2 linked regions of the Serinibacter salmoneus genome follow. The protein of the gene in region 2 interacts with the protein of the main gene of each other region in a pairwise test. Links are inferred from orthologs where the notes say so. Each region holds a gene or a part of one and is shown on either strand. Other genes may lie near its edges.

Evidence for each region.
Region 1: the proteins of ligA (region 2) and leuS interact in binary tests that used the Escherichia coli proteins (3 or more experiments, as listed by UniProt). The link is inferred for Serinibacter salmoneus from one-to-one orthologs.

The regions. Positions count from the first base shown.
Region 1 is NZ_PDJD01000001.1:1,780,763-1,791,725, forward strand. Bases 4,714-8,231 are described here. They hold leuS (leucine--tRNA ligase), read right to left. Parts: upstream 7,845-8,231; coding sequence 4,914-7,844; downstream 4,714-4,913. Other genes in these bases: ATL40_RS08010 (AlbA family DNA-binding domain-containing protein), read right to left, coding at 4,714-4,909; ATL40_RS08020 (MarR family winged helix-turn-helix transcriptional regulator), read right to left, coding at 8,043-8,231. Also shown: ATL40_RS07990 (VOC family protein), read right to left, coding at 1-128; ATL40_RS07995 (ComEC/Rec2 family competence protein), read right to left, coding at 213-2,933; ATL40_RS15410 (helix-hairpin-helix domain-containing protein), read right to left, coding at 2,930-3,886; more of ATL40_RS08010, read right to left, coding at 4,007-4,713; more of ATL40_RS08020, read right to left, coding at 8,232-8,492; ATL40_RS08025 (Dps family protein), read left to right, coding at 8,610-9,053; ATL40_RS08030 (metallophosphoesterase), read right to left, coding at 9,294-10,963.
Region 2 is NZ_PDJD01000001.1:2,008,843-2,019,324, forward strand. The notes cover bases 4,521-7,557. They hold ligA (NAD-dependent DNA ligase LigA), read right to left. Parts: upstream 7,216-7,557; coding sequence 4,825-7,215; downstream 4,521-4,824. Other genes in these bases: ATL40_RS09035 (MDR family MFS transporter), read right to left, coding at 4,521-4,769; ATL40_RS09050 (GNAT family N-acetyltransferase), read right to left, coding at 7,460-7,557. In the rest of the region: 5-oxoprolinase subunit PxpA, read right to left, coding at 1-317; ATL40_RS09020 (pilus assembly protein CpaE), read right to left, coding at 314-739; ATL40_RS09025 (MDR family MFS transporter), read right to left, coding at 778-2,433; ATL40_RS09030 (TetR/AcrR family transcriptional regulator), read right to left, coding at 2,501-3,097; more of ATL40_RS09035, read right to left, coding at 3,201-4,520; more of ATL40_RS09050, read right to left, coding at 7,558-7,954; ATL40_RS09055 (uroporphyrinogen decarboxylase/cobalamine-independent methonine synthase family protein), read right to left, coding at 8,090-9,199; ATL40_RS09060 (hypothetical protein), read right to left, coding at 9,242-10,087; ATL40_RS09065 (aminomethyltransferase beta-barrel domain-containing protein), read right to left, coding at 10,134-10,482. UniProt on the Escherichia coli protein: DNA ligase that catalyzes the formation of phosphodiester linkages between 5'-phosphoryl and 3'-hydroxyl groups in double-stranded DNA using NAD as a coenzyme and as the energy source for the reaction.

The sequences.
Region 1 (10,963 bases), 230 kb from region 2 along the record:
GCCCCGCCGGGTGCGGCGCGTACCCCGGTGAGGTCGGCCACGTGCTCGACGGCGAGCGCCAGGTCGGGGCCGGCCACCACCACGTGGTCGAGGTCGCGGGGCCAGGGCTGCGAGTCCGGGGTCGTCATGTCCCCAGGATGCGCTGCGCGCCGCGGCCGCTGGTTCCGCCAGGCCGGGTGTCCACCTGCCGAGATCCCTGCTGCGCACCGACCTCAGCACCCGGTGAGGGTCAGCGGCCCGTCCCTCGCGGCGACGGTCATGGGGCCGCATCGATCGGTGCGACCGATCAGGGAGCCGGCGTCCGTCAGCGTGTCGATCACCCAGGAAGCCGGGTGCCCGTAGTCGTTGTCCACGCCGACGCTGATCAGGGCGATCGGCCCCGCCCAGTCCGCGAGCGCCGTCGGATCCTGATCGCCTGAGCCGTGATGGGCGACGACGATCACATCGGGTCTCGCGGGTAGCTCACCGGGCCAGGTGGCGAGCAGGGCGGTGTGCTGGTCGGCTCCGGTGTCGCCGTGCACCAGGGCGGTGAGCTCGGGCGCCCGCAGCCACAGGGTGAGGCTGAGGGCGTTCCCGTCCTCGCTCGGCAGCGTCGCGGCGGCGCGCGGCGTGGGCCACAACGCCAGGAGATCCACGGAGCCGAGGGAGAGCGGCGCCGAGGTGGTGTCCATGGGCAGCACCTCGACGCCGCGTTCGGCGGCGGCACCGGTGAGGGTGGCGAGTCGTTCCTCCTCGACGGCCGGGATCACGAGCCGGTCGACGGCGATGCCTCCCCGGTCCGCGGCGCCGAGGAGCGCGGTGGCCTCCCCGCTGTGGTCGAGGTCGCCGTGCGTGATCACCAGGGCGGCGAGGTGATGCACCCCGAGCGCGGCGAGGCAGTCCGCCACCCCGGAGCCGGGCGGACCGGTGTCCACGAGTACCGCGCCGGGCTCACCTGCAGAACTCTCGCCGTCGTCGCTGACGCCACCGTTGGGCGCGGTACTGATCACCAGCGCCGACCCCTGCCCCACGTCGCACTGGGCGAGGCGCCACCCCGGCGCGATCCACGGGTCCCCCACGAGCGCGCTGCCCCGTACCCATTGCACGAGCACGCTGCGACCCGCGGGCACCGCCACGGCCAGAGTGGCAACCGCCACCAGCGAGACGAGGACCGGGAGCGCCAACCGCAGATCGAGGGCGCGGCGACCCGTCCGTGACCAGCGACGCTGCAGGGCACCGACCACGAGGATCGCCGCCAGCGCGCCCACGGCGCCCCCCACCCCGCCCGGCCACGGCAGCCGACCGCCGGGGAGTGCGGCGCTCACGGTCGCGACGGCCTCGATCCACCACGTGAACGGCTGCGCACACCAGCCCAGCACCGCGGTGAGGCCCGGCTGCCAGGGAGCCGCGAGCGCCGCGCCGAGGGCGAGGACCGTCAGCGGCGCGACCACTGGCGCCACGAGAGCGTTGGCCGGCACACCCCAGGTGGGGATGCCCGGCTCGAGCAGGAGGATCGCGGGCAGGCATCCGACCTGCGCGGCGAGCGGTACGGCGATCGCCGCGGCGAGGACAGCGGGCATGTGGCGCGCGAGGCGTTCGCTCCAGGCGCGGGAGAACAGCACGAGACCCGCGGTGGCCCCGGCCGAGAGGGCGAAGCCCGCCTCGCGCGCGGTCCAGGGGTCCAGCACGAGCAGGCCGATCACCGCCGCGCACAGCGCCGGGAGCCCGCTGGCGCGGCGGCCGAGGGCCACGGCGAGCAGCCCGACGGCGCCCATCGCCACGGCGCGCAACACGCTCGGTTCGGGACCCACGATCCCGAGCAGGCCGATCACCACAGCGACGCCGGTCACCGTGCGTCCTACCCGGCCACGCCAGGGCAGCACGGCCGTGGCGAGGCCGAGGACGATGACGACGTGCGCCCCGGAGACGGCCAGCAGGTGGCCGAGGGCACTGGCCCGCATCGCCGCGCGCAGGTCCTCGGGCACCGCGGAGTCATCACCCACCGCGATCCCAGGCACCAGTCCGTGGGCGTGGCCTGGCAGGGGCGCCAGGGCGTCGTGCAGCCCGAGCCGGGCGCGCTGCACCAGGGCGCGCCAAGCCGGCGCCGGCTGGCGCCGTTCGTGCTCGGCGTCGACATAGGCGAGAGCCTCGACGGCGTCTCCCGGCTGCGCCGGGCGCAGGCTGCCGCGGGTCGCGACCACCTCGCCCGGCGTGACCTCGGACCAGGAGGACCCGCCGATCACGAGCACCGGGATCCGCAGACCCGCGTTCGAGGCTCCACTCGCCGGGTCCGCCACCGCATCCGGGTCCGCGGACAGGCGATTGACCCCGCCGCCCCCGACCACACCGCGCTCGACCACGCTGTTCTCGACCGTGTCGCCGGCAGCTGCTCCGCCGTGCACCCCGAGCAGGGTGGCCTGGAATGCGACCCGGGCCTCGCCGTCGAAACCCCTGCTGATCTCCCGCGGCGCTGACAGTGCGCGCACGAGGATCTCGCCGCGTTCGGCGGTCAGCGCCTGCGCCAGGCCCGCCGTGCGGCTGGTGCTCTGCGCGGCGAGGGAGGCGAGCAGGCAGACGGTGGCGCAGCAGGCGAGGAGGAGCGCCCCCGCGGGCCCGGACCAGGCCGCGCCGTGCCGACCGTGCCCGCGGCGACGGCCGCGTCCGTAGGCCACCAGGGCACCCAGCACGGCGAACAGCACCACCGCCGCACGCTCCCGCGGAGCCATGGCGGTCGCCACCGCGGCGGTCGCCCACACCGCGACGGCCGCCGGGAGCAGCCGGAGGTCGGGCGCCGTCTCCTGCGGGTGCGGTGCCGGTCCCCGCGGCTGCACAGACCCGGGCGCCACAGGCCCCGGCAGCGCCACCCCCTGGGTCCGCGGCACCGACGTTTCCGCCCGGATCGAACCGCCGGGGTCCTCGTCCGTCTCTCCCACGGGAGCGCGAATGCGGCTCATCCCACGCTCACCATCCCCTCCAGGTCGGCCATGACGGCGGGTCCGATGCCCGAGACCAGTTCGAGTTCGGCCACGTCCTGGAAGCCGCCGTGCTCGGTGCGCCAGTCGATGATGCGCTGGGAGAGCGTGGGGCCGATCCCCGGGAGCGCGTCGAGTTGCGCGAGCGAGGCGGTGTTGAGGTCCACGGTCACCCCCTCGCCGCCGGCGCCTGGCTCCGAGCCTGCACCCGCGCCGCCGGCGCCGGGCGGCGCCTCGGGCTGTGCCACCTCCTCCCCCGGTGCCGGCACCCTCACCTGTTCACCGTCGGTCACCACCCGGGCCAGGTTCACGGCCCCGAGGTCGGCCTGGTCGGTGGCACCCCCGGCGGCCTCGACGGCATCGGCCACCCGGGAGCCGGCGGGCAGTTCCACCACGCCGGGAGCACTCACCTGCCCCGCGACGTGCACCACCACGGTCCCCGGTGTGAGCGGGTCCGCGGCCGCGGTCCCCCCAGGGGCAGCGGCCGTCGACGCCTCGGTTGCCGCGGCGGCCTCGCGGTCGAGCCCGGTCGACTCTGGGTCAGGCCCGGCGCCCGCGGAGGAGGCCTCGGGTTGCGGCGCGGCGCCGCCGGAGTCCTCGGTGTGGCCGCCGGCGCTCTGCTCACCCCCGTCACCGCGCTCGAGCGTGTCTGCCTCGGCCGTGCGCACCGCACTCTGGGTGGCATCCGCCGCGACCGCCGCGCGCAGGACCACCACCAGCGTGGCGGTGACCAGGAGGAGGACGACGGCGAGGATCGCCCGGGGCGTGAGCCGTCGCCTGGCCGCGCGCCGGCGAGGGCGCCGGCCGCCGGGTGGCTCGGTGACGCGTGAGGCCTGCTCGTCCCCGCTCTCGGCGTCCCAGGGCGCCACACCCTCGCTGGCGGTGTAGGCGGCGCGGGTCAGCGCCAGGAGCTTCGCACGCTGCAGCAGGGCCATGACGGCAACCTAGAGCGCCGCACGACGGCGCCGCCCACCCGGTGTGCACAACCACCGGGTGGGCGCCCGGCGCCCTCCTGGGGACAGCCCAAAACGGCAAGATCCCGCCGATGTGGCGGCTCACCCCTCGCCGGAGAAGCGCCCCACGGCACGCACCTGGGCCGCGAGGGTGGCGCCCATCCCCATGGGCCAGCGCTCCATCACATACTCGGTGGCCTCGTCCACACTGAGTTGGCGCGTGGAGTTCCCGGTGCGCACCCACAGCTGCGTGGGTGCGCCCTTGGCGCGCAGGTACACCGGGCGCGGGGAGGAGCCGATGTCCACCCGGCACACCGGGTGCATCACCTCCCCGGACGCCTCGAGGCCCGCTGAGGCCCCTGTCTCGGTGTCGGCCTCGCTCGCGGCCACCTGTTCGAAGCTCACCCGCACGCTCGCGGTGGCGTTCTGCCCCAGCGTCTTCTCCAGGTGATCGCGCAGCCACAGCTCGTAGCGGTCCAGGTCCGCCTGCTTCATCAGCGCCAGGTCCGCCTCCAGACCGAGCGCCCGACCGTCGTCGTCCACCCCGATCAGCAGGGTGCCGCCACCCGCGTTGAGGAAGGCGGCGATCGTCTTGGCGATCACCATCTCCATCTTCTCGTCCCGCTTGCCGGTGTGCAGGTTCACCCGGGCGGTGGACTTGAACTCCACACCATCGGACTCCCCGCGCCGCAGGAGCTCCGCGACGCTCGCGCGTTCGGGCTGCTGCAGGTGCGCCACGAGCCACCCGTAGCCCGCGGTGAACGCGATGGACATCCCCAGCGAGAGCACCCACACCAGCGGTGAGCCCAGGTTCGGCGCGGGCGTGAGCTCGGCCAGGAGCATCCCCACGCTGGCGCCGACCATCGCCACCACGATCGAGGTGAAGAAGTTCAACCGGGCGCGGCGGCGCAACACCAGGCGCGCGATGGTCGCGAACACCCAGCCCATCACCAGGGCGAGCAGCGGCCCGAGCGCCACCACCCACAGCGGGACCTGACCGATCATGGCGTCACGGCACGATGTTCACGAGGCCGGGGGCGCGCACGATCACCTTGCGCGGCTCGCCGTCCAGGAACTTCGCCACCGCCTCGCTCGCCAGAGCGGCGGCCTGCAGGTCGGCCTCGGAGATCGAGGGCGCCACCTGCAGCCGGTCGCGGACCTTGCCCTTGACCTGCACCACGCAGGTGACGGTGTCGTCCACCAGCAGGCTCTCGTCGGTGACCACCGGGAACGGCTCGTGCGCCAGGCTCTCGGTGTGCCCCAGGCGCGACCACAGTTCCTCCGCGATGTGCGGGGCCACGGGCGCCGTCATCAGCACCAGCGGCTCCACCGCCTCGCGGGGGGCCGCACTCAGCCCGGTCAGGTGGTTGACCAGCACGATCAGCTTTGCGATCGCGGTGTTCGGGCGCATCCCGTCGTACTCGGCGGTCACATCCGCGATGGCGCGCGCCACCTGGCGCTGGGTCTCCTTGTCCGCGGGGTCCTCGGAGACCACCAGCGCGCCGGAGTCCTCGTCCACCACCAGGCGCCACAGCCGCTGCAGGAATCGCTGCGAGCCGACCACGGCGCGGGTGTCCCACGGCCGGGACTGGTCCAGCGGCCCCATCGACATCTCATACACCCGGAAGGTGTCCGCGCCGTAGGAGGCGTACATGTCATCGGGCGTCACCATGTTCTTCAGCGACTTGCCCATCTTCCCGTACTCGCGCTTCACCACCTCGCCGTTCCAGCGGTAGGTGGCTTCGCCGTCGACCACCTCCTCGACGACCTCCTCCGCGGGCACGTACACGCCGCGCGCGTCGGTGTAGGCGTAGGCCTGGATGTAGCCCTGGTTGAACAGCGTGCGGAACGGCTCGGCGCTGGAGACGTGCCCCAGGTCGAACAGCACCTTGTGCCAGAACCGGGAGTACAGCAGGTGCAGCACCGCGTGCTCCACCCCGCCCACGTACAGGTCCACCCCACCGGTGGTGCCGCGGCTGCCGTCGATCCGCGGCCCCATCCAGTACTGCTCCAACGCCGGGTCCACCGGGGCGGAGTCGTTGGTCGGGTCCAGGTAGCGCAGGTAGTACCAGCAGGAGCCGGCCCAGTTCGGCATCGTGTTGGTGTCGCGGCGGTAGGTCTTGGGCCCCTCGCCTAGGTCCAGGGTGACCTCCACCCAGTCCCCGGCGCGGGAGAGCGGCGACTCCGGCTCGGATGCCGCGTCGTCCTCGGCGAAGGTGCGCGGGGAGAAGTCCGGGACCTCGGGCAGGTCCACCGGCAGCATCGACTCGGGCAGCGCGATCACGCGGCCGTCGGCGTCGTAGACCACCGGGAACGGCTCGCCCCAGTAGCGCTGGCGGCTGAAGAGCCAGTCCCGCAGCCGGTAGGTGGTGGTGCCGGTGCCGAAGCCCTTGGCCTCCAGCCACTGGATGATGGCGTGCTTGGCCTCGGCCACGGCCAGCCCGTCGAGGCTGATCTCCTCGTTGCCCGAGTTGACCGCCACGCCGTCGCCGGTCCACGCCTGGGAGGCGACGCCGTCGTCCGATCCGGACACGACCTCCCGGATGGGCAGCTCGAAGGCGGTCGCGAAGGCGTGGTCGCGCTCGTCGTGGCCGGGCACGGCCATGATCGCGCCGGTGCCGTAGCCCATCAGCACATAGTCGGCCACGAACACCGGCAGCGCCTCGCCGTTGACGGGGTTGGTGGCGTAGCCACCGGTGAACACGCCCGTCTTGGCGCCGGCGTCCGCCTGGCGCTCCTCGGGGGTCTTGGCCTTGGCGGCCGCCACGTAGGCACGCACCGCCTCCGACGGCGTGGCCTCACCCCCGGTCCAGGCGGCCGGCACCTGCTGGGGCCAGGTGGGCTCGGTGGCCAGGATCTCCTCGACCAGGGGGTGCTCGGGTGCCAGCACCACGTAGGTGGCGCCGAACAGGGTGTCGGGGCGGGTGGTGAAGACGCTCAGGTCCTGCGGGCCCGTGGCGGTGGGCACCCGGAAGTGCACGTGGGCGCCCTCGGAGCGGCCGATCCAGTGCCGCTGCATCTGGCGGACCTTCTCCGGCCAGTCCACCCGGTCCAGGTCGGCCACCAGGCGGTCGGCGTAGGCGGTGATGCGCATCATCCACTGGCGCAGGTTGCGCTTGTAGACCGGGAAGTTGCCGCGCTCGGAGCGGCCCTCGGCGGTGACCTCCTCGTTGGCCAGCACCGTGCCGAGTCCGGGACACCAGTTCACCGGCACATCCGCCACGAACGCCAGGCGGTAGTCCGCCAGCACGTCCTCGCGGGCGGCCGGGCTCAGGTCCGCCCACGCCGCGCCGCCGGGAACGGGGCGGGAACCGTCCTGGAACTGCGCGATCAGCGTGTCGATGGGGCGGGCGGCGCCGGTGGAGCCGTCCGGTGCGGTGGCCTCCGGGTCGAACCAGGAGTTGAAGATCTGCAGGAAGATCCACTGCGTCCAGCGCACGAACTCCGGGTCCGTGGTGGCGAAGGATCGCGCGTCGTCGTGCGCCAGTCCCAGGCGGCGCAGCTGACGCTGCATCACCGCGATGTTCTCCTCCGTGGTGATCTTCGGGTGCTGCCCGGTCTGCACGGCGTACTGCTCCGCCGGCAGGCCGAAGGCGTCATACCCCAGGGCGTGCAGCACGTTCTTGCCGCGCATCCGCTCGAAGCGGCCCATCACGTCGGTGGCGATGTACCCCAGCGGGTGCCCCACGTGCAGCCCCTTGCCGGAGGGGTAGGGGAACATGTCCATCACAAAGTAAGAGTCAGGCGCGTGCTCCGTGTCGGTGCCCTCCACCTCGCCGCCGGCCGCGGCGTCGCTGGTCAGGTCGGGGTTGGGGGCGCGGAACGTGCCGAGCTCGGCCCACCGCTCCTGCCAGGCCAGTTCGATCGTGTTCGCCAGCGCGGGCGTGTAGCGGTGCGGCGGCACGTCGGCGGGCGTGGTGGCGGTCGTGGTCTCGGTCATCCTGACTTTCCTTCACGTGAGTTGCTAGGTCGTCGTCGGCTCGGACATGAAAAAGACCTCCCGCCGGGGAGGTCTGCCGCGCCGACAGGCCGCACGGGCCCGCTGATGTCAGCGCGGCCCGGTAAGCAACTCCTGGTGGCTCATGGCGTCAGCCTACTCCCCCCAACGAGCGGGGACCTGCGCGGCCCCGGCGCTCGATCAGCCCTCGCGGCGCGGACCCGCCGCGCGCACCCGGGCCAATAGCGAGCGCAACACCCGCAGTTCGGCCTCGGACAGGTCCGCTGACATGACCCGATGGATCGAGCGCACGTGCCGCCGTCCGATCTCCCGTTGCAACGCCTGTCCCTCGCCGGTCAGGGTCACCATCACCGCACGCCCGTCGGTGGCGCTGGGCCCGCGCTGCACCAGCCCCCGGCGCTCCAGACGCTCCACCAACCGGGACATGCTCGGCTGCGGCAGGTACGTCTCCTCGGCCAGCGCCCCGAGCCGGCATCCGGTGTGCGGTCCCTCGGCGAGCGCGCGCAGCACGTCGTACTCGCGCGGCGAGAGGTCGCCGAAGTCACCGGCCGCCTCGAACGCGTGCATCAGTGCCGAGGATGTGCGCAGCACCTCCCGCCATGCCTGCGTGCTGGCGCGCAGACTCACCATGGGCGACCTCCCGGACCATCCGCGCCGAACTCATGCAGATGCATGGTGCGTGGAACACCCAGCGTGCCACAGTGGTTGGACGTAGTGTCCCCACCCGACCACGACCAAGGAGTGATCATGGCGAACGAAGCCCCCGAGATCGTCAAGGCCAGTCTGCAGCAGGCACTCGTGGACCTCATCGACCTGTCCCTGCAGGCCAAGCAGGCGCACTGGAACGTGTACGGCCCCCAGTTCCGTTCCGTCCACCTGCAGCTGGACGAGGTGACGGACATGGTCCGCGCCTTCTCCGACGACGTCGCCGAGCGGCTGGTCGCCGTGGGCGGACAGCCGGACGGCCGCGCCGCCACCGTGCTCGCCGACTCCGCGGTGGAGCAGTACGAGTCCGGCCCGGTCTCCTCCGACAAGGTGATCATGCAGCTCGAGTCGCGCTTGTCGGCGACCGCCGACCGGATCCGCGGCGAGTTGCCCGAGCTCGAGGCCGACATGCCGAGCCAGGACCTGCTCACCTCCGTGGCCTTCGGCTTGGAGAAGCAGGCGTGGATGTTCCGCGCCTCCCACTGAGATCCGGCCGCTGAGGGTCCGACGCCGAGGGGCGGGTGACGCGTGTGCGTCGCCCGCCCCTCGCGCTCGGGAGGCATGCGCTGGGCCGCAGAACCCTCGTGCGGTACCTGCAGAACCACCTCGCGGTACCTGCAGAACCACCTCGCGGTACCTGCAGAACCACCTCGCGGCACCTGCAGAACCACCTCGCGGCACCTGCAGAAATGCCTCGCGGTACCTGCAGAAATGCCTCGCGGAGGGTCAGTCGCTGGCGCGGGCGGAGAGGTCAGCCACCACGGGCTGCGTCGGCATCGCGGGGAACGTCTCCCACTCCCCCAGCGCGGCGGCGCCGTCGGGCGTCATGCGCACCTCGCGCAGCGCCACCGGGCGCTTGTTCGCGCGGTCGTAGCGCAGCACCGTCGCCGTCGCGTCCGCCTGCAGCGGCCCGATCGGGATGATCCCGGCGGCCGCACCCCCGCTGGACGGTGTCACGTACAGCAGGCCCAGCCCCTCCTGCACCGGTCCCACCCGACGGTGCAGGTGCCCGGTGAGTTCCAGCACCACGCATCCCGAGGGCATCACCCGCGCCCCCACGAACGGGTCGTGGATCGCGAGGATGTCCACCCAGCCCTCCCGGTCCGCGGACAGCGCCCAGGGCGTCCCGGGCTCCGCCACGCCGGCACACGCGGCGCCCTCCAGCCCCTGGGCGAGCTCCTCCCGCGTGGTGTAGTCCCGATACCCGAGGGTCACCGACGTCAGGCGCGGGTCGCGGTCCCCGAGGATGCGCAGGCCCGCCACCTCGATCACCCCGCCGTCCAGCACCTGCCACCCCCGCGCGGCCTCCTGCTCACCGGTGGTGGTGGAGTCGTGGTTCCCGTCCGCCACCACCACCGGCACCTCGGTGAGGTGGTCGGCGAGCGCGTCCACGCAGACCGCCTCCACGGACGAGCCACCCATCGTGGTGTCGCCCAGGTTGAGCACCACCTCGGCGCCCGATTCGCGCGCCATCGCCGCGTACACCGGTCCCATCCCGATGTTGCAGTGGTTGTCGGAGATCAGCAGCACCGTGGCCACATCCGGCACCTGGGACAGGGTGGGCCGCGGGAACACCCCGGGCGGCGCGCTCGGCCGGCTCGGCGCCAGGGCGGTGTCCTGCTGGAACGCGGTCACGACGGCGTCGCGCAGGTCGGCGTAGAAGGTCTCGTTGTCCTCGATCGCCTCCTGCGCGAGTCCGCCGTAGTTCTCCACCAGGCCCGCCAGCCGCCCGGTCAGGCGCACTGAGGAGAGCTCGGGCGCGATCGAGGCGAGGACCGCCGACGGCGTCCCCTGGTCGGCCTGGCGCTGCGTTAGCCCCACGGCCGGGACCAGGGCGAGGCTGACGACGGCGAGGCTCGCCGTGGCCACCGCGAGCCGGCCCTCGGCTGGGCGCCGAGGGGTGGGCAGCGCCGTCGAACGCCTGCGGGTCAGGAACAGCCAGAGCGCGGCCGCCGCCAGCAGGAGGGACCAGATCAGCACGGTGCGTGCCGTCAGTGCCGTGCCGAGCGCCCAGGCGGCGCGCTCCAGGGTGGCGCCCGGTTGGGAGAAGAACGCGGCGTAGGCGGCCACGTCCGCGTCCAGGCCGGCCAGCGGGGAGTCCACGGCGGACAGGCCCGCCGGGATCTCGCCCACGTCCGCCCAGACTCCCAACGGCCAGGGCGCCGGGGAGTCCAGCACGAGGCGACCCAGCGGCCCCAGATCCACGGTGATCGCGTGGTCCGCGCTCAGGTGCAGGTCCACCACGTGCGGCCCCAGCGAGGCGCGCGCGGTGGTCGTCGCGATCGAGGCGATCAGGGCCACCACGCCCAGGGAGAGCACGATCCCCGCCGCGCGCGTGAGGCGGGGGATCCACCGGCGAACCAGGGGCTGAACCCTCTCGATCACCTGCACGCGCC
Region 2 (10,482 bases):
GCCTTGAGGTGGGTCAGTCCCACCCCGACGCGTTCGGCGGCGGCGGCGAGGTCGCGCACCTGCCGCAGCAGGTCGGCGCGCAGCGCATCCGCGGGAATGCCCAGGCGGCGCCGTCCGAAATCCTCCCGGTCGGGGTAGGAGGGGTGCGCGCCCAGCGCGACCCCGGCCTCGCGGCAGCGCCGGGCCGCCAGCGCCATCGAGGCGGAATCACCGGCGTGCCCGCCGCAGGCGATGGAGGCGGAGGTGACCACGGCGAGGATCGCCTCGTCGTCGCCCATCCCCTCCCCGAGGTCGGCATTGAGGTCGATGGTCCTCATGGGGTGCTCGCGGCGCCGGCCTCGCGCAGCAGATGCAGCAGCGCGTCGGCGTAGGCATCGGCGGGAGCGGCGGCGGTGTAGGCGCGGGCCTCGCCGTCGACCGCATCGTGGGTGTGCACCTGGTAGGCGGTGCCGTCGCGCGTGAGGGCCACGAAGGTCTCCCCGAGCAGCTCGCGCAACTGGTCCTCGCGGGGCAGCCACAGGGTGTCCTCCACGGCCACGGAGTCCAGCGCCCACTCGGTGGTGCCGTTGAACCCGAGCACGGTGCCCGTGGGGTAGGTGTGCACCTCGATGGTGAGCTCGGAGACCGTGAAGCGGGCGGCGTCCATGTCCTTGCCCGGGATCGCGAAGCTGTCCCCGGAGACCGGCCGCCACCGCAGGCCGGCCTCGGCGAGGGCGTGGGCGCGGTGCAGGGAGATCATCGCCTCAGTATCTCCCGCACCGCACCGCACCGCGTGGCTCAGCTCGACGCGGGCGTGGCCTCCTGCGCGGAACCCTCGGTCACGGCACCGTCCTCGGTCACGACCTCGTTCTCGGGCACGGCACCGCCTACGGTCACTGCCTCGCCGCGCGCCACCATGGCGGCGGTGTCGGACAGGGTCACCTGCGGCAGGAAGATGGCCGCGATGGCGCCGAGCAGGACCAGCGGCACGAGGTACCAGAACGAGGGCGCCAGGGCGCTGGCGTAGGCGTCGATGATCTGGGTGTGCAGCGGTTCGGGCAGTTGGGCCACGGCACTCGGGGTGAGGGAGTCGGCTCCCACTCCCTCGCCACTCCCGGCGGGGATGACCTCGGTGAGGTTGGTGGTCAGGCGTGAGGTGAAGATCGTGGAGAACAGCGCCGTGCCGACCGCCGCGCCGATCTCGCGGAAGAAGTTGTTGGAGCTGGTGGCCACCCCGATCTCTCCGGGGTCCACGGAGTTCTGCACGGCCAGCACGATCGTCTGCATCGTCAGGCCCAACCCGAAGCCGACCACGAAGATCATGGCGCCGAACAGCACCAGCGACATGCCCCCCGTGATGGTGGTGAGCCACGCGATCCCGAGACCGACGATCAGCATCCCGGCGATCGGGTAGGCCTTGTACTTCCCGGTCCTGGTGATCAGGAGGCCGGAGACGATCGAGGTCCCCATCACGCCGATCATCATCGGCAGCATGAGGAACCCGGACTCGGTGACGCCCACCCCGGCGGACATCTGCAGGAAGGTGGGCAGGAACGCCAGCGCGGCAAACATGCCCATCCCGACCACCAGACCGATGATCGTGGCCAGGGTGAAGGTGCGGTTGCGGAACAGGCGCAGCGGGATGATCGGGTCGGTGGCGCGCAGCTCCACCACGATGAACAGGGCGACGGCCAGCACGGTGCCCGCCACCGTGAGTTGGAGGGCGGTGTTGGACCAGTCGTAGCCGTCGGAGCCGGTGATGGAGTCCCAGCTGGTGAGGAACACGATGCCCGTGGTGGCCAGGGCGATGAGTGCGGCGCCGGGCACATCGAAGGGCCGGGCGGCCTTGTGGCTGGGCAGCCGCAGCGCCACCCAGGCGATGACGACCGCGAGGATGCCGATGGGCACGTTGATCCAGAACGCCCAGCGCCAGCCGGGCCCCTCGGTGAACCAGCCGCCGAGCAGGGGCCCGAGCACCGCGGAGATGCCGAACAGGGCGCCCATCGGCCCCATGTACTTGCCGCGCTCCCGCGCGGGCACGATGTCGGCGATGATCGCCTGGGACAGGATGATCAGGCCGCCACCGCCGGCGCCCTGCACGGCGCGCCAGAAGACGAGCTGCTCGAAGGTCTGCGCGTACCCCGCGCCCGCGGAGGCGAGGGTGAACAGGCCGATGGCCACGATGAAGGGCCAGCGCCGCCCGACGACGTCGCCCACCTTGCCGTAGATCGGCATGACGATGGCCACGGCCATGATGTAGCCGGTGATGAGCCAGCCCTGGTGCTCCACGCCGTGCAGTTCGCCCACGATCGTGGGCAGCGCGGTGCCGACGATGGACTGGTCCAGGGAGGACAGGAACATCGACGCCATGAGGGCGCCGAAGATCACCCAGACGGTCTTCTGGGTCAGGACCACGGGCGCGCGCCCGGGTTCCTTCTCGATGAGGTCGGTCATGTGCTTCCTTCGTTTGCGCGACAGCGTCCGGTGTCGCGGGGTTCGGCGGAGACGGGGTGGCGGTTGGTCAGGCGCGGGCGGCCGCGCGCACTTGACGCACGGCCTCGGGCAGGAACTGGGTGGGGCTGCCGGAGCCACTCTCCCGGCACAGCTCCCCGCTGATGCGGATGAGGACCCCGACCAGAGAGACGGTGACGACGGGGTGGGTGCCGGTGGGCAGGACCTGCTCCCGCTCGACGACCAGGCGCTGCATCGACTCCCGCCCGCGTTCCATCCAGCCCACGTGACGGGCCAGCAGCCGTGGTTCCCGCGAGAGGAGACCCACGAGGCACTCCATCTCGCCTGGCGGCAGCCATCCCTCGAAGGACTCGGCGAGCACCGTGGCGGCATCGGTCAGCAGGTCGCCCGTGGGGCCACCGGCGGCGAAGGCGCGCCGAGCCTCCGAATCCTCCGGCGGTGCCGAGTCGACCCCGAGGCCCAGGACGGCGTCTTCCTTGGTCTCGTAGTAGTTGAAGAAGGTGCGGGGTGAGACCCCGACGCGCGCACAGATCGCCTCGACAGTGACGCCGTCCAGGCTCTCCTGGGCCACCAGGGTGCGAGCCGCGTGGCCGAGCGCCTCACGGCGTTCGGCCTTCTTGCGCTCGCGCAGTCCGCCTTGGGTCACCCAGAAATTATTGCAGTCCCTGCAGACTTGCAGCCACTGCAATGTGCGTGGCGCTGGTCACACGCCGGAGACCCGTCGGCCCTCGCCGATGCGCCCGGACTGCTCAGCTGTCGACGCTGACCGCCTCACCGCGTGCCGCGAGGCCCGCGGTGGTGGACAGCTTGATCTCCTTCATGAAGAAGGCGACCACCGTGCCGAGCACCGCCAGCGGCACCAGGTACCAGAACGCCGGGGCCAGGGACTCCGCGTAGGCGTTGATCACGTCCGTGTGCAGGGCGCTGGGGAGCTTCTCCACGCCGGCGGGGGTGAGATCGGCGGGGCCGAACCCGCTGGGGATACTGCCCGCGGGCGCGTCCTTGGCGATATCGGTGACCTTGGAGGTGAGGTTCGTGGTGAACGCGGTGGAGAACACGCTGGTGCCGACCGCGGCGCCGATCTCCCGCAGGAAGTTGTTCGTGGAGGTCGCCACGCCGAGTTCCTGCGGTGGCACCGCGTTCTGCGCGGCGATCACGATGGTCTGCATCACCAGACCCAGGCCGATGCCGAGCACGAAGATCATGGCGCCGAACAGCACCATGGACATCTCCGCGGTGATCCGGGTCAGCCACACCACGGCGACCGTGGAGATCGCCATCCCGACGATCGGGTAGATGCGGTACCTCCCGGTCTTGGTGATCAGCAGACCGGAGCCGATCGCGGTGATCATCAGGCCGATCGTCATGGGGAGCATGAGCAGGCCGGACTCGGTGGGGCCGATGCCCTGCGCCATCTGCAGGAAGGTGGGCAGGAAGGACAGCGCCGCGAACATCGTCATCCCGAGGATCAGCGCGATGGACACCGAGACGGCGAAGGTGCGGTTGCGGAACAGGCGCAGCGGGAGCAGCGGGTCCTGCACGCGCAGTTCCACCACGATGAAGCCCGCCAGGGCGAGCAGGGTGCCACCGATCATCGCCAGCAGTGCCGGGTCGGTCCAGTCGTACCCGGAGGCGTCGGTGATGGAGGACCAGCTGGTGACCAGCACGATGCCCGTGGTGGCCAGGGTCAGCAGGATCGCGCCGACCAGGTCGAACCGCTTGGTCGCGTGGCTGCGCGGGAGTTTCAGGGCGAAGAACGCCACGATGAAGGCGAACACCCCGATGGGCACGTTCGTCCAGAAGCACCAGCGCCACCCGGGACCCTCGGTGAACCAGCCCCCGAGCAGCGGTCCGAGCACGGTGGCGATGCCGAAGACGGCGCCCATCGGGCCCATGAACTTGCCGCGGTCCCGGGCGGAGACGATGTCACCGATGATGGCCTGGGACAGGATGACCAGGCCGCCGGCGCCCAGCCCCTGGAGGCTGCGCCAGGCGACGAGTTCGCCGAAGGCGCTCGAGAGGGCCGAGCCGGTGGAACCCGCCACGAAGATCGCGATGGCGATCAGGAACGGCAGCCGGCGCCCGTAGAGGTCGCCGATCTTGCCGTAGATCGGCATGACGATCGCGATGGTGAGCAGGTAGGCGGTGATGATCCAGCCCTCGTGCTGCACCGCACCCAGGTCCCCGACGATCGTGGGCAGCGCGGTGCCGACCACCGACTGGTCCAGGGCCGAGAGGAACATCGCGGACAGGAGGGCCGCGAAGATGATGTACACGGTGCGGCGGTTGAGCTCCACCTGGGGCTGATCAGCGGTCACTCATCATCCCTATCACCGCGGCGCCGCTCCCGCGCGTCGAGCGGCGGGAGCGCTCTCAGTCGGCCGGGTCCTGCGCGGGGGTGGGGATGGCCGCGCGGCCCCGCTCGAGCAGGTCGCCGAACTGCGCCTGGTCCAGGATCGGCAGGCCGAGGTCGCGCGCCTTGGCCTCCTTGGAGCCGGCGCCGGGACCGAGCACCACCACGTCGGTCTTCTTCGACACGCTGCCCGCGGCCTTGCCGCCGCGCTGCAGGATCGCCTCCTTCGCGCCGTCCCGGGAGTAGCCGTCGATGGCGCCGGTGACCACGATCGTGAGGCCGGCGAGCACGCCGGCCGCGGCCGCCGCGGCCGCGGCGCCGGGCCCGGGGTGATCCGGGATCGCGGTCCGCACGCCGTCCCGCTCCCAGGCGCTGACGATCTCGGCGTGCCAGTCCACCGCGAACCAGTCGAGGATCTCGGCCGCGATGGTGGGGCCCACGCCGTCGACCGCGGCGAGCTCCTCCTGGCTCGCCTCACGGATCGCGGCGAGGGAGCCGAAGTGGGTGGCCAGCGCCCGGGAGGCGACGGGTCCGACGTGGCGGATGTTGAGCGAGACGAGGATGCGCCACAGGTCCTTGGTCTTGGCGGCCTCGAGTTCGTCCAGCAGGGTCTCCGCGGCGGCGGAGGGGGCGAAGTCACTCAGGGTGCGACCCTCAGCCTCGGCGGCCTCACGGGCGGCGCGGGAGTGGGTGAGGCTCTTGCGGAAGGGGTGGCGGGTGCGGATCTGGCCGTCCTCGTCCAGGCGCGGCAGCCCGGTCTCGGGGTCGCGCACCACCACGCGGACGGGAGCCAGTCGCTGCAGGCTGGCCTCCCGCACCCGGGTGCGTTCCTCCTGTGTGGCGTCGACGGCGTAGCCCACCAGGGCAAACAGGTCCGCCTCGGTGTGCAGCGGCGGCTCGCTGGGGTAGTCCGGTTGGGTGAGCGCCGCGGCCGTCACCTCACCCAGTGCCTCGATGTCCAGTCCGCCGCGGGAGCCGATGTGCTCCACGCGGCCGCGCACCTGGGCGGGGCAGCTGCGCGCGTTCGGGCAGCGCAGGTCCACGTCGCCCTCCTTCATCGGGCGCAGCGGGGTGCCGCACTCGGGGCACGCGGTGGGCATCTGCCAGTCCTCGCGCGGGTAGCCGTCCTGCGCGAGCGCCTCCACGGGTCCGAGGATCTCGGGGATCACGTCCCCCGCCTTACGCAGCACCACCATGTCGCCGGGCCGCACGTTCTTGGCGGCCACGACCTCCTGGTTGTGCAGGGTGGCCTGACGCACGGTGGAGCCCGCCACGAGGACCGGTTCCATGATCCCGAACGGGGTGGCACGCCCGGTGCGGCCGATACCCACGTCGATCCGCAGCAGCCGGGTGGTGACCTCCTCCGGCGGGTACTTGAACGCGATGGCCCAGCGCGGGGCGCGCGAGGTTGCGCCGAGCGCGCGCTGGTCGGTGACGTCGTCCACCTTCAGCACGATCCCGTCGATCTCGTGCTCCACGTCGTGCCGGTGCTCGCCGTAGTACTCGATCATCTCCTGCGCACCGGCGATGCCCTCCACCACCCGGGAGTAGGGCGAGACCGGCACACCCCAGCCGCCCAGCAGGTCGTAGACCTGCGACTGCCGGGTCGGGTGGTCGCCGGTGGCCTCGCCCCAGGTGAGCCGCCCGATCCCGTGGGCGTACATCCGCAGCGGGCGGGAGGCGGTGACGCGCGGGTCCTTCTGACGCAGCGACCCGGCGGCGGCGTTGCGCGGGTTGGCGAACGTCGGCTTCCCGGCGGCGACCTGGGCGCGGTTGACTTCCTCGAACGCCTCGACGGGGAAGAAGATCTCGCCGCGGATCTCGATCTCCTCGGGGTGCGTGGCGGGATCGCCGGCCAGGGTGTGGGGGATCACGCCGATGGTGCGCACGTTGAGGGTGACGTCCTCCCCCGTGGTGCCGTCCCCCCGGGTCACGGCGCGCACCAGCCGGCCGCCGCGGTAGAGCAGGGCGATCGCCAGGCCGTCGATCTTCAACTCGCACAGGTAGGCCCGCACGGGGCGGCCGAGGTCGCGCGCCACCCGGTCGGCCCACGCCTGCACCTCCTCGGCGGAGAAGGCGTTGTCCAGCGAGAGCATCCGCTCGAGGTGATCCACGGCGGTGAAGAGGGTCGAGTAGGAGCCGCCGACGGTCTGGGTGGGCGAGTCCGGGGTGCGCAGCGAGGGGTGCGCCTCCTCCAGCGCCTCCAGGCGCCGCATCAGGGTGTCGAACTCGCCGTCGCTCATGACGGGTGAGTCCTTGAGGTAGTAAGCGAACCGGGCGTCGTTGATCCGCCCCGCGAGGTCCTGCCATTCCTGCTGGGCCTGCTCCGATGCCGGCTCCGATGCCGACTCCAAGGCGACCTCCGGCGCCTGCTCGGGGCCGGGGCTGGAAGGTGGGGTCTTCGCCGTCATGCCCCCCATTGTGGCGGGTGCCCCTGACATCCTCGGCGCTGCCGCTTCTACCCTGTCGGCGTACGCTCGGCCATGTCGCTGAACATCAAGTTGCCAGTGGTGCACGAGCTCGCTCGCGAGTTGGCCGAGCGCACGGGCACCTCGATGACCAGCGCCATCGAGGAGGCGCTTCGTGCCCGGCTAAGTCCCTCGACCTTCCCACTGGATCACTGGGCCTCGTTTCCCGGTCTGGAGACACGGCCAGTCACGTCACCGTGGGGGCCTCTCGGGTGTGAAAGCCGAGGGCGACGTAGAGGGATCGGGCTTCTGGCGCGGAGTGATCGACGCGGAGCGCGATCCGGGAACGAAGGACTCCCTGAACCGTCTGGACCAAGGCGCGACCAAGGCCGGTGCGACGGTGGGCGGGGAGGACGAACAGGTCGAGGATGAAGGGGCCAGGGGGCACGTCGTCCCACGGCGGGTCCTGCACGGTCAGGATCGCGCCGACTAGTTCATCCCCGACCCAGACGCCGAGCGACGCCGCTGTGAGTAGGTGGCCGTACTCACCGGCCCACGTCCGGGTGATGTCGTCGTGTGCCTCGGCCTCGGTCATCTCGTGAGGCGTGCCGAGGTACGTCTGGTGGTAGACGCTCGAGACGTCCCGAAGAGCAGACAGAGAGAGCGGACGGAGGTGGGCGCCAGCCGGCAGAGCGACATGGGTGGGCTCGCGAGGTTCAGCGATGAGGAGAGCGTTGGCCACGGGTTCAGCCTAGGAAGGTCCGGCGGCAGTGAGAAACTACCCGCTCAAGGGTGAGTTCCACTCCACCACCGGAGGTCTTCGCCTGCCAGGCAGGCTCACCGACCTCGAGCGGGACAACCTCCCTGGACATCACAACTAGGCGAGCGCGTCCCCGAGGGCGACGGAGCAGCGCGCCGCGAGTGTCAGGGTCTCCCGGGCCCGGGCCGGGGTGAGCGACGCGACGCCGCTGCGGGGCAGCACGGTGAGGCGAGGCGGCACTACCCCGGACCAGCGCCAGCGCTGCAGGAGCTCGGTGGCGATCCGGGCGGGGTCCGCGGGCACGTCGCCGGCCTGTGGAGGGGCGGCGTGCGGCACGACGGCGCAGCGCACCCCGAGCCCGTTCTCCACCTGCTGCGCCAGCGCCTCCATCCCCCGCCGGTCCAGTGCCATGACGTCCACCTGCACGCCCCCACCCGCGGCGGCAAGCACCGGCCCGACGACGTCGATGACGCGGGCGTCGGGTGGCACGGCCAGCACCACCACCTGACCGGCGGCCAGCATCGCCTCGGCCACCTCGCGGATCGTCGAGGCCACCACACCCGCCTCGAGCGCCCGCAGGCGGGACATGCCGGAGAAGGTGGGCACGGCGCCCTGGAGCACCTCGGTGAGCATCGGTTCGTGCAGCACGACCGTGCCCGTCCTCGACGCCGCACCCGAGTCGGCGTCGCCGCCCACAGCCGCCTCGCCCGAGGGTACGGCGCCGTCGAGCACCACACCCAGGTCCCGCGCGGCGGTGACGGCCGCGACATGCCTGCTCAGACCGAGCGCGAGGGAGGCGGCGAGATCCGCGCGGGCGACGTCGTCGGACACCACCCGCTCCCCCACCGGGAGCCAGGTGGCCGCGGCGAGCGACAGCGGGCCGAGGACCGGCAGCTCGATCGGCCCGGCATAGCCGGCCGCGGCCAGCGCCAGGGCCTCCACGTCGCCGGTGAGGGTGCGCCCGGCACGGCGCAGCGTGCCGTCCGCCGTGGTGCCCAGGCGCCAGCCGTGCGGTTCGAGGGCGGCGGGCATCGCCTCGCACAGCGCGAGGGTGCGGGCCAGCGGGCTCGCCCAGGGTCCACGGCCGGGCAGGGCGAGCAGCCCGGGGGCGCCGACCAGGCCGGAGGGCGGGTCGGCGAGGACGTCCAGGCTGCTGCGGTGGGCGGCCAGGGCGTCCTGGCCGGGCCAGGCGGCGGGGCCGGCGACGGCGAGGGTCGGGTGGGTCACGCGCTCATTGTGTCCCGCGCGGGGCCGGGCGGGTGAACGACCCTAGAGGCCGTAGAGAACATCGAGGGGCGGCCAGCCGCTCCCGCAGGCGCCGAGTGCCTCGAGGTCCTCCTCGTCCATGAGACCGAGCGTGAGGGTGTCGGCATGCAGCGGCGACCAGGGGTTGTCCTCGAAGGAGAACGTGGCGATCCACTCCTGGCGGGTGGGACGTTCGGAGACGTCCACCTCGTGGCCGAGGGCCTCGATGCACGGGATCGTGAACTCGGTCTGGAAGTCGTAGACCAACGCCTTCTGGTCCTCGGTCCACTCGGCGGTGTACCGCGGGTGGAGCGGGAACCGCGCCGCGCAGATGTAGGACGCCCGCTGGAACTCCTCGCTCTCGAAGTCCACGTCGGTGAAGCCCAGGGTGCCGCCCTCCACGTTGACCTCGAATCCCTGCTCCGTCAGGCACTGTGCGTCGGACTCGAGGGAGTCCTCGACGGTCTCGGTCCAGCGCTCGAACTCCACCTCCGGGAGGGAGTCGAGCTGCAGGCTCGCGGCCAGCTCGGCCAGACCCTCCTCGTACGACGCCTGCAACTCGGCTTCGGTGTAGGTCGTCGGCGTGATCTCGACGGTGGGCTCCCAGGCGGCCTCGTCCCAGTCGCGAGAGTCCCACTCGAGCGCCTCCTGCGCCGTCGCGGTCGCCTCGGCTGTGGCCTCGGCCGTGGTCTCGACGGACTCCTCAGACGTGGCGACGGCCGTGGCCTCCGAGATGTCGTCAGAGGTGGCGTCAGCCGTGCTGGTGAGCTCCTCGCCGTCCTCGTCGCCGGACTCCGTGCAGCCCGCCAGCAGCAGCGCCGCGACGGCGAGTGCCCCCACGCAGGAGGGCATCGTTGCTGTTCTCCGCATCCCTCCATGTTCACACGAGTGAGCCGTGAGCAGGTGGAACCGTGCCTCAGGCGTGGGCGGGGACCGCCTCGCGGGCCTGGTCGAGCTCGGCGATGCGTGCGGCGGCGCCGCGGCCGGAGACCGCCACAGTCCCCTGACCCAGCACACGATCGGCGCCGTCCACGGCGCCCGGCTCACCCGCCCCGAACACGACCAGGGACTGGCCCGAGGCGAGCCCGCGAAGAGGCTCGGCCAGGCGCACGAGGATCGCATCGCCGTCGTCCACCCCCGCCTCGGCAGCCGGGGCAACGCGGCGCACCTGCGCGGGCAGCGGGTCACCGTGCGCACGCACCTGCACCTGCGCCGCGGCCCACTCCTCCAGGGGCAGGTCCTGCGCGAGCCACACCACGTCGTCG